Regions from separate parts of the Metabacillus mesotrionivorans genome, predicted to be linked through region 2. Evidence: a T-box and tRNA genes for the amino acid it is inferred to sense, from the RefSeq annotation. Region 2 holds a T-box; the other regions hold tRNA genes.
The links. A T-box is a leader RNA that pairs with one kind of tRNA and senses whether it is charged. The one in region 2 lies ahead of serS (serine--tRNA ligase), so its partner is inferred to be a tRNA-Ser.

Region 1 (2,659 bases), on a different contig from region 2:
AATTGAAAAAGATCCCTCGCCTTGGAGCTAAAACCTATGAACAGTGCGTAGGGTTTTTGAGAATTTCCGGGGGCAAACACCCTCTGGATTCTACCGGAATCCACCCTGAAAGCTACAAAGAAACAGAAGAGCTGCTCCGTATGCTTGGCTTGAGCCTGAAAGACCTTGGCTCAGATAAGCTTAGAGAAGGAATAAGCAGTCTGAACATGAAAGAAGCTGCAGAGAAAATCGGCATGGGAGAACTGACCTTAAAAGATATTTGCGATTCTCTCGTGCGCCCGGGGCGCGATCCGCGGGATGAAGTGGCTAAACCTCTTCTAAAAAAAGGCGTTCTGAAACTGGAAGACCTTGAAACAGGCATGGAGCTTCAGGGGACGGTCCGAAACGTAGTGGACTTCGGAGCCTTCGTTGATATTGGCGTGAAGCAGGATGGGCTTGTCCACATCTCCAAGCTGAAAAACTCTTACGTAAAGCATCCGCTTGATGTTGTCTCAGTAGGAGATGTTGTAACTGTATGGGTAGACTCAGTAGACAGGCAAAAAGGCCGGGTTGCACTTACAATGGTTAACAGCTGATGAAAAACACTGCTTACGAGCAGTGTTTTTTTCTATAAAAATACCAGCACTGGTTCAGCATTTTGATTTGATAACGGTCCTTTTCATAAAACGCACGCTGCATTTGGTTTTTTAACCATGATGGCATTGCTCGTTCCTCCTTATTGTTTATAATGGAGTATGTGTATGACTTACTTTATGCGGGCTCAGGATGTCCTGTTCGGAGAAACAAACTATGCGGGGTGCTTTGGAATGAATGAACGCAAACTTCAGGAACTGACAGAATCGCTTTCTGCAGAATACTTCAGAAAACCATTCAAACATAAAGCGGTTTTCAACGGCAGGCTGCGGACAACGGGAGGAAGGTATCTCCTTTCAAGCCACAATATCGAAGTGAACCCGAAATATCTTTCTCAGGGAATCGATGAAGTGATCGGCATTATCAAGCATGAGCTGTGCCATTATCACCTTCATATAGAAGGAAGAGGATATAAGCACCGTGATCCTGAATTCAGGGCGCTGCTTTCACAAGTGGGGGCACCAAGGTTCTGCACGCCGATCGAGCCTCCGTCAAGAACAAGGAAAATCGTTCAGTATCAATGCACAGAGTGCCGGTATATCTACAATCGCCGCAGGAAGATGGATACATCAAAATACGTGTGCGGCAAATGCGGAGGGAAAATCAAACTTGTTTCATAGAATTTCATAAAAAGGGTTGACGCTCTGTGTCGAGCTGTGTTAAATTATAAAAGCCGTCGTAAGAGACGCAAAACAAGACTGAAAAGAAGGCTTGACAGTTTGTCCAAACCTTCATATAATTAAGAAAGTCTGTCAGCAATTTTATTCCGCAGTAGCTCAGTGGTAGAGCTATCGGCTGTTAACCGATCGGTCGTAGGTTCGAGTCCTACCTGCGGAGCCATTTATTCTGGGGAAGTACTCAAGTGGCTGAAGAGGCGCCCCTGCTAAGGGTGTAGGTCGCGTAAGCGGCGCGAGGGTTCAAATCCCTCCTTCTCCGCCATTATTTTTTATTGTCTCTGGCCCGTTGGTCAAGCGGTTAAGACACCGCCCTTTCACGGCGGTAACACGGGTTCGAATCCCGTACGGGTCATCATTTTCACAAATGAATACGGAGGATTAGCTCAGCTGGGAGAGCATCTGCCTTACAAGCAGAGGGTCGGCGGTTCGAGCCCGTCATCCTCCACCATCTGGTCCCGTGGTGTAGCGGTTAACATGCCTGCCTGTCACGCAGGAGATCGCCGGTTCGATCCCGGTCGGGACCGCCATTTTTATTGGGCTATAGCCAAGCGGTAAGGCAACGGACTTTGACTCCGTCATGCGCTGGTTCGAATCCAGCTAGCCCAGCCATTTTCATTTTGAAAAATGAATATCTATGTGCCATTAGCTCAGTCGGTAGAGCATCTGACTTTTAATCAGAGGGTCGAAGGTTCGAGTCCTTCATGGCACACCATTTTTCCTTAATATGCGGGTGTGGCGGAATTGGCAGACGCGCTAGACTTAGGATCTAGTGTCTTTGACGTGGGGGTTCGAGTCCCTTCACCCGCACCATACATTATTCTTTTCGCGGTCGTGGCGGAATGGCAGACGCGCTAGGTTGAGGGCCTAGTGGGGGTAACCCCGTGGAAGTTCGACTCTTCTCGGCCGCACCAAAAGAGCTTTGAAAAACTTAAAAAAAGTTGTTGACATAAAGATCACAACTTGGTATTATATTTAAGTCGCTTCACAAATTATCATGTGCGCCCGTAGCTCAATTGGATAGAGCGTTTGACTACGGATCAAAAGGTTATGGGTTCGACTCCTGTCGGGCGCGCCATATTACGGGAAGTAGCTCAGCTTGGTAGAGCACTTGGTTTGGGACCAAGGGGTCGCAGGTTCGAATCCTGTCTTCCCGACCAGGTAATTTTATAACTTTATATGCGGGTGTAGTTTAATGGTAAAACTCTAGCCTTCCAAGCTAATGTCGTGGGTTCGATTCCCATCACCCGCTCCAATCTTTAAAATGATCTTTGAAAACTAAACAAAACCAAAAGCGTACCAAACGTTTTAAATTTTTAAGTCAGCAACATTTATGAGTCACAAATTTTCTT
Region 2 (2,659 bases):
GGCCAAAACGGCTGTTTTGGGCCCTCCGGTATGACAAACCATTATCTTGATAGAACTTCTCTGTTACCCATGTACGGACGAAGAACTTCAGGGATGATGACTGTTCCATCTTCCTGCTGGTAATTTTCGAGAATCGCTGCAACCGTGCGCCCGATCGCAAGTCCTGAACCGTTCAGTGTATGAACAAATTCAGGTTTCCCTTTAGGCTCACGTCTGAAGCGGATGCCTGCACGGCGTGCCTGGAACGCCTCAAAGTTACTGCAAGAAGAAATTTCGCGGTATGTTTCCTGGCTCGGAATCCATACTTCAATATCGTATTTTTTCGCAGCCGTAAATCCGAGGTCAGCTGTGCACATTCTAAGAACGCGGTACGGAAGTCCGAGAAGCTGCAGAACTTTTTCAGCGTGTCCTGTCAGTTTTTCAAGCTCATCGTAAGAGTCTTCAGGTTTTACGAATTTTACAAGCTCTACTTTGTTAAATTGATGCTGGCGGATCAGACCTCTTGTATCTCTTCCCGCAGAACCTGCTTCAGAACGGAAGCAAGAGCTGTATGCTGCATAATTGATCGGAAGCTGATCGGCAGACATGATTTCCTCGCGGTGCATGTTTGTCACCGGGACTTCAGCCGTCGGAATCAGGAAATAATCCTCGTCTGCAATCTTGAAAGCATCTTCTTCAAACTTAGGAAGCTGGCCTGTACCCGTCATGCTCGCTCTGTTGACGATGTACGGAGGAAGAACTTCCGTATAGCCGTGCTCATCAATATGAAGATCAAGCATGAAGCTAATCAGCGCACGCTCAAGACGGGCACCAAGACCTTTGTAAAAAACAAAGCGGCTTCCTGTTACTTTTCCTGCACGTTCAAAATCAAGGATTCCCAAATGGTCGGCTACATCCCAGTGAGGCTTCGGCTCGTATGCAAATGACGGAACTTCGCCCCACTCGCGGTGAAGAATGTTATCATCCTCCGTTTCACCGACCGGCACACTTTCGTGGGGAATGTTCGGGATAGACAGCATCAGGTTTTCAAGCTCAGCTTCTACTTGTCTGAGCTCTTCATCCATTTCCTTCACCTTGTCGCCAACTTCACGCATCTCTTTAATCAGGTGATCGGCATCCTGCTTTTCGCGCTTCATGACGGCAATTTGGCCGGAAACCTCGTTGCGTTTGCTTTTATAAACCTCAACCTCAGAAATCAGATCACGGCGTTTTTGGTCAAGCTCTTCAAATTTGGCAAAGTCGCCTAAATCCTCTCCTCGATGAGAGAGCTTTTCTTTTACCTCTTCAAAATTAGCCCGCAAGTACTTAATATCCAGCATCCTAAAAACTCCTTTTATCTTTTTTTACAAATAAAAAACTCCCGTCCCCGGTAAAGGGACGGAAGTTGTATCCGCGTTGCCACCCTAATTGAAGACAGAATCCTGCGCCTTCCTCTTAGCAGGATAACGGCCTGTTCCGGACATATCTAGTCTCCGAAGATTTCAATACATCATTCAAGGATGGATTCACAAGGATCTCACACCGGTTCGCACCGACCACCGGCTCTCTTTGGAAAGAAACACTTGCTACTGGTTCCTGTCATCACGTTGTGCTTATTTAAGTAATTCATAATTTACTACAAGTTTGGTACGGTTGCAAGGGTTTTATACGCTTAATTTTTCTTTTGCCTGTTCCGCCATGCGGACAAAAAGACCTGTCATCCTGTGATCATCCGTTAATTCCGGATGGAAGGAGCAGCCGAGGAACTGGCCCTGTCTTGCAGCGACAATGCGTCCATCGTGTTTAGAAAGGATCTCAACGTCCTCTCCAACCTCCACAATATGAGGAGCTCTGATGAAAACGCCGGTGAAGTCTTCTGCTACATCCGTGATGTTAAGCTCCGCTTCAAAACTGTCGCGCTGACGCCCGAAGGAATTCCGTTCGACGGTTACATCCATGACACCAAGATGGCCTTCTTCATATCCGACAATGTTTTTCGCAAGAAGAATAAGGCCTGCACACGTTCCGAACATCGGTTTTCCTTGTGCAGCAAACGTTTTTAAGGGACCCATGAATCCGTATTTATCAATCAGGCGTCGCATGGTTGTGCTTTCACCGCCCGGAATTATCAGACCGTCAAGCTCATCAAGCTGCTCAGTCCGTTTGACAACGATCCCTTCAGCTCCGCTTTCCTCAATGGAGCGGATGTGCTCTCTGACGGCACCCTGAAGGCCAAGTACACCAATTTTAAGCATGACTCTTCTACTCCTTTATGATTACCAGCCGCGCTCCTGCATTCTGTTTTCAGGAAGCAGTGTTGAGATCTCGATGCCTTTCATTGCCGTTCCAAGACCTTTAGAAAGGCTTGCAATCAACTCATAATCTTCAAAGTGAGTTGTTGCTTCAACAATCGCACGTGCAAATTTAGCAGGATTTTCTGACTTGAAGATACCAGATCCGACAAATACTCCGTCAGCACCAAGCTGCATCATAAGAGCAGCATCTGCAGGTGTTGCCACTCCGCCTGCTGCAAAGTTAACTACCGGAAGGCGTCCTTCATGTTTAATTTGAAGAAGAAGCTCATAAGGCGCACCTAACAGCTTCGCTTCTGTCATCAGCTCGTCTGTGCTCATGCTTGCGATTCTGCGTACTTGTCCATTTACTTTGCGCATGTGGCGGA
Region 3 (2,659 bases), on a different contig from region 2:
GGAACATTTCAAGCCAGAAGAGAGCATTTGAAATCAGAAAACTCTGCACTTCCGGTTTTCCAAGATCAAAGTTCGCCGTTCCCCAGACGATATTCTCACGGTCTTCAAATTTCTCATATTCAAAAACCGGTTCCCCGTCAAAGAAATAAAGTCCATGTGCATCTTTGCAGAAATGGCCTGGAACCCAGTCCATAATGACTCCCAGGTTATTCTGGTGGCAAAGATCTATGAATGCCATCAAGTCGTGAGGGGTGCCGTAACGGCTTGTAGCCGAATAATAGCCTGTGCCCTGATATCCCCATGAACGGTCATATGGGTGTTCAATAATCGGCAAAAGTTCGATATGTGTAAACCCATGCTCAAGAACATACGGAATCAAGACATCCGCAAGCTCTAAATATGTATAAAGGCTGCCGTCTTCTTTCTTTTTCCAAGAGCAGATATTCAGTTCATAAATATACATAGGGCGCTGATAAATTTCCTTCTGGCGCTTTTTTCTCTGCCAGTTTTTATCATTCCATTTATACCCTTCAAGATTGTAAACAACAGAAGCTGTATTTGGCTTCAGCTCAGAATAAAAGGCAAATGGATCAGCCTTCAGGATCTTTTCCTGCTTTTTCGTGATAATCTCATATTTATAGAGATCACCCTCTTCAATGCCGGCAATAAAAGCAGACCAGATTCCCTGTTCATTCAGCTTCTCAAGCTTGTGTCCTGTGCCGTCCCAGTGATTAAAATCACCTGCAACCCGCACCTCAAGCGCATGAGGAGCCCAAACTGTGAATACTGTTCCGCTTACACCGTTTCGCACGCTGCTGCGGGCACCAAACAATTCATGAGCTCTGAACAAATTTCCTTCATGGAAAAGATGGACCTCAAAATCAGTTGGCGTAGCAAGATTCATTCCCATCACCCTTTCTATAAAGTAATCTTAATTCTTATTTCAATCAGAAGGAAGAATTACCTTTTTTGTAAGCGCTTCTACTTATTGACACGATATGTCATGAACAGTCATTCATTTTTCAAAACATTATTCTTTTAAAATGATGTCGAATAAAGAAAGGAAGGAAGGATAGAGTGTTGGTGAAATGAACATCAGTCTTATTTACTAAATAAAAACATATTCGATGAGAAAATCCGGGCATATTAACCAAAAAATACAATCTCAGCAAATACCGTATGCTATATCACGAAAACAGTTATTTCGACAAATCCTCTTATGTTTGTCGAAATTTTCACGACCTTTTAATCACGGTTTCTTTATTACCATTACATATACCTCTAATGAAAAACATTCAAACCTTTTTGAATAACAGAAATATATATTATTTGTTGAAAACATATTTTTAGGGAAAAAAAGATTTTTTGAAGTCTTATTTTAACGGGGAGAAGGGTTTCATTCGTTCCCTGGAGACGGTCTAAGCTGCTTTGCGGAAGTAAATTTCGAGATCATGATTCACGGACGCATGATTTAGGATAAATACGTTCTATGCCGTTTTTCATACCTGCTTTTTATTTTCTTCTTTAACGACAAAAAAAGCGCTGCACATTGTGCAGCGCTTTTCAAATGATGACCCGTACGGGATTCGAACCCGTGTTACCGCCGTGAAAGGGCGGTGTCTTAACCGCTTGACCAACGGGCCGGAGCATGCCTTCTGGCGGAGAAGGAGGGATTTGAACCCTCGCGCCGCTTACGCGACCTACACCCTTAGCAGGGGCGCCTCTTCAGCCACTTGAGTACTTCCCCAGAATAAATGGCTCCGCAGGTAGGACTCGAACCTACGACCGATCGGTTAACAGCCGATAGCTCTACCACTGAGCTACTGCGGAAAATCATATATGCTCCTATAATAGGAATGGTGGGCCTAAATGGACTCGAACCATCGACCTCACGCTTATCAGGCGTGCGCTCTAACCAGCTGAGCTATAGGCCCATTATTGGAGCGGGTGATGGGAATCGAACCCACGACATCAGCTTGGAAGGCTGAGGTTTTACCATTAAACTACACCCGCAGAGAATAAAGATAAAATGGGGCGACTGATGGGAATCGAACCCACGAATGCCAGAGCCACAATCTGGTGCGTTAACCACTTCGCCACAACCGCCACTATCTGTAAAATTTTCTAAAGCTGCAAGATTTGCAAAAGCAAATGGTGGCTTGGGACGGAATCGAACCGCCGACACAAGGATTTTCAGTCCTTTGCTCTACCGACTGAGCTACCAAGCCTTTATAAAAATGGCGGTCCCGACCGGGATCGAACCGGCGATCTCCTGCGTGACAGGCAGGCATGTTAACCGCTACACCACGGGACCATTTGGTTGCGGGGACAGGATTTGAACCTGCGACCTTCGGGTTATGAGCCCGACGAGCTACCAGACTGCTCCACCCCGCGATAATAATAGATAATGCTGTTTTCCGATGCTCATTTAGAGCATTGACCGTCCCGATCTCAGGAAGCTTAGCCAAGAAGCAGCTCGATCGTTACGCTGATGCGGATTCAGAGAAGCATATTCGTGCTCCACCCCGCAATAGTAATAAATAATGCTAATTTGTTTTGCTGAAGATAAAAGAAATGGAGGAGGTAGAGGGATTCGAACCCCCGCGGGGTTTGACCCCCCTGTCGGTTTTCAAGACCGATCCCTTCAGCCGGACTTGGG

Region 1: it encodes a tRNA-Ser, which carries the amino acid that the T-box ahead of serS (serine--tRNA ligase) is inferred to sense. The anticodon was not compared.
Region 3: it encodes a tRNA-Ser, which carries the amino acid that the T-box ahead of serS (serine--tRNA ligase) is inferred to sense. The anticodon was not compared.

What each region holds. Positions count from the first base shown of each region.
Region 1 is NZ_JBQMFF010000011.1:52-2,710, reverse strand. It holds gene ACTSEZ_RS19215 (Tex family protein) at 1-575, shown strand, start outside; gene cmpA (cortex morphogenetic protein CmpA) at 589-702, opposite strand; gene ACTSEZ_RS19205 (SprT family protein) at 807-1,253, shown strand; tRNA gene ACTSEZ_RS19200 (tRNA-Asn) at 1,399-1,473, shown strand; tRNA gene ACTSEZ_RS19195 (tRNA-Ser) at 1,482-1,572, shown strand; tRNA gene ACTSEZ_RS19190 (tRNA-Glu) at 1,591-1,662, shown strand; tRNA gene ACTSEZ_RS19185 (tRNA-Val) at 1,683-1,758, shown strand; tRNA gene ACTSEZ_RS19180 (tRNA-Asp) at 1,762-1,837, shown strand; tRNA gene ACTSEZ_RS19175 (tRNA-Gln) at 1,845-1,919, shown strand; tRNA gene ACTSEZ_RS19170 (tRNA-Lys) at 1,947-2,022, shown strand; tRNA gene ACTSEZ_RS19165 (tRNA-Leu) at 2,037-2,120, shown strand; tRNA gene ACTSEZ_RS19160 (tRNA-Leu) at 2,136-2,221, shown strand; tRNA gene ACTSEZ_RS19155 (tRNA-Arg) at 2,309-2,385, shown strand; tRNA gene ACTSEZ_RS19150 (tRNA-Pro) at 2,391-2,467, shown strand; tRNA gene ACTSEZ_RS19145 (tRNA-Gly) at 2,489-2,562, shown strand.
Region 2 is NZ_JBQMFF010000017.1:5,041-7,699, reverse strand. It holds gene serS (serine--tRNA ligase) at 42-1,319, opposite strand; T-box leader at 1,371-1,591, opposite strand; gene pdxT (pyridoxal 5'-phosphate synthase glutaminase subunit PdxT) at 1,644-2,234, opposite strand; gene pdxS (pyridoxal 5'-phosphate synthase lyase subunit PdxS) at 2,256-2,659, opposite strand, start outside.
Region 3 is NZ_JBQMFF010000004.1:292-2,950, reverse strand. It holds gene glgB (1,4-alpha-glucan branching enzyme) at 1-904, opposite strand, end outside; tRNA gene ACTSEZ_RS12300 (tRNA-Glu) at 1,572-1,643, opposite strand; tRNA gene ACTSEZ_RS12295 (tRNA-Ser) at 1,657-1,747, opposite strand; tRNA gene ACTSEZ_RS12290 (tRNA-Asn) at 1,756-1,830, opposite strand; tRNA gene ACTSEZ_RS12285 (tRNA-Ile) at 1,858-1,934, opposite strand; tRNA gene ACTSEZ_RS12280 (tRNA-Gly) at 1,940-2,013, opposite strand; tRNA gene ACTSEZ_RS12275 (tRNA-His) at 2,031-2,106, opposite strand; tRNA gene ACTSEZ_RS12270 (tRNA-Phe) at 2,153-2,228, opposite strand; tRNA gene ACTSEZ_RS12265 (tRNA-Asp) at 2,239-2,314, opposite strand; tRNA gene ACTSEZ_RS12260 (tRNA-Met) at 2,318-2,394, opposite strand; tRNA gene ACTSEZ_RS12255 (tRNA-Ser) at 2,576-2,659, opposite strand, start outside.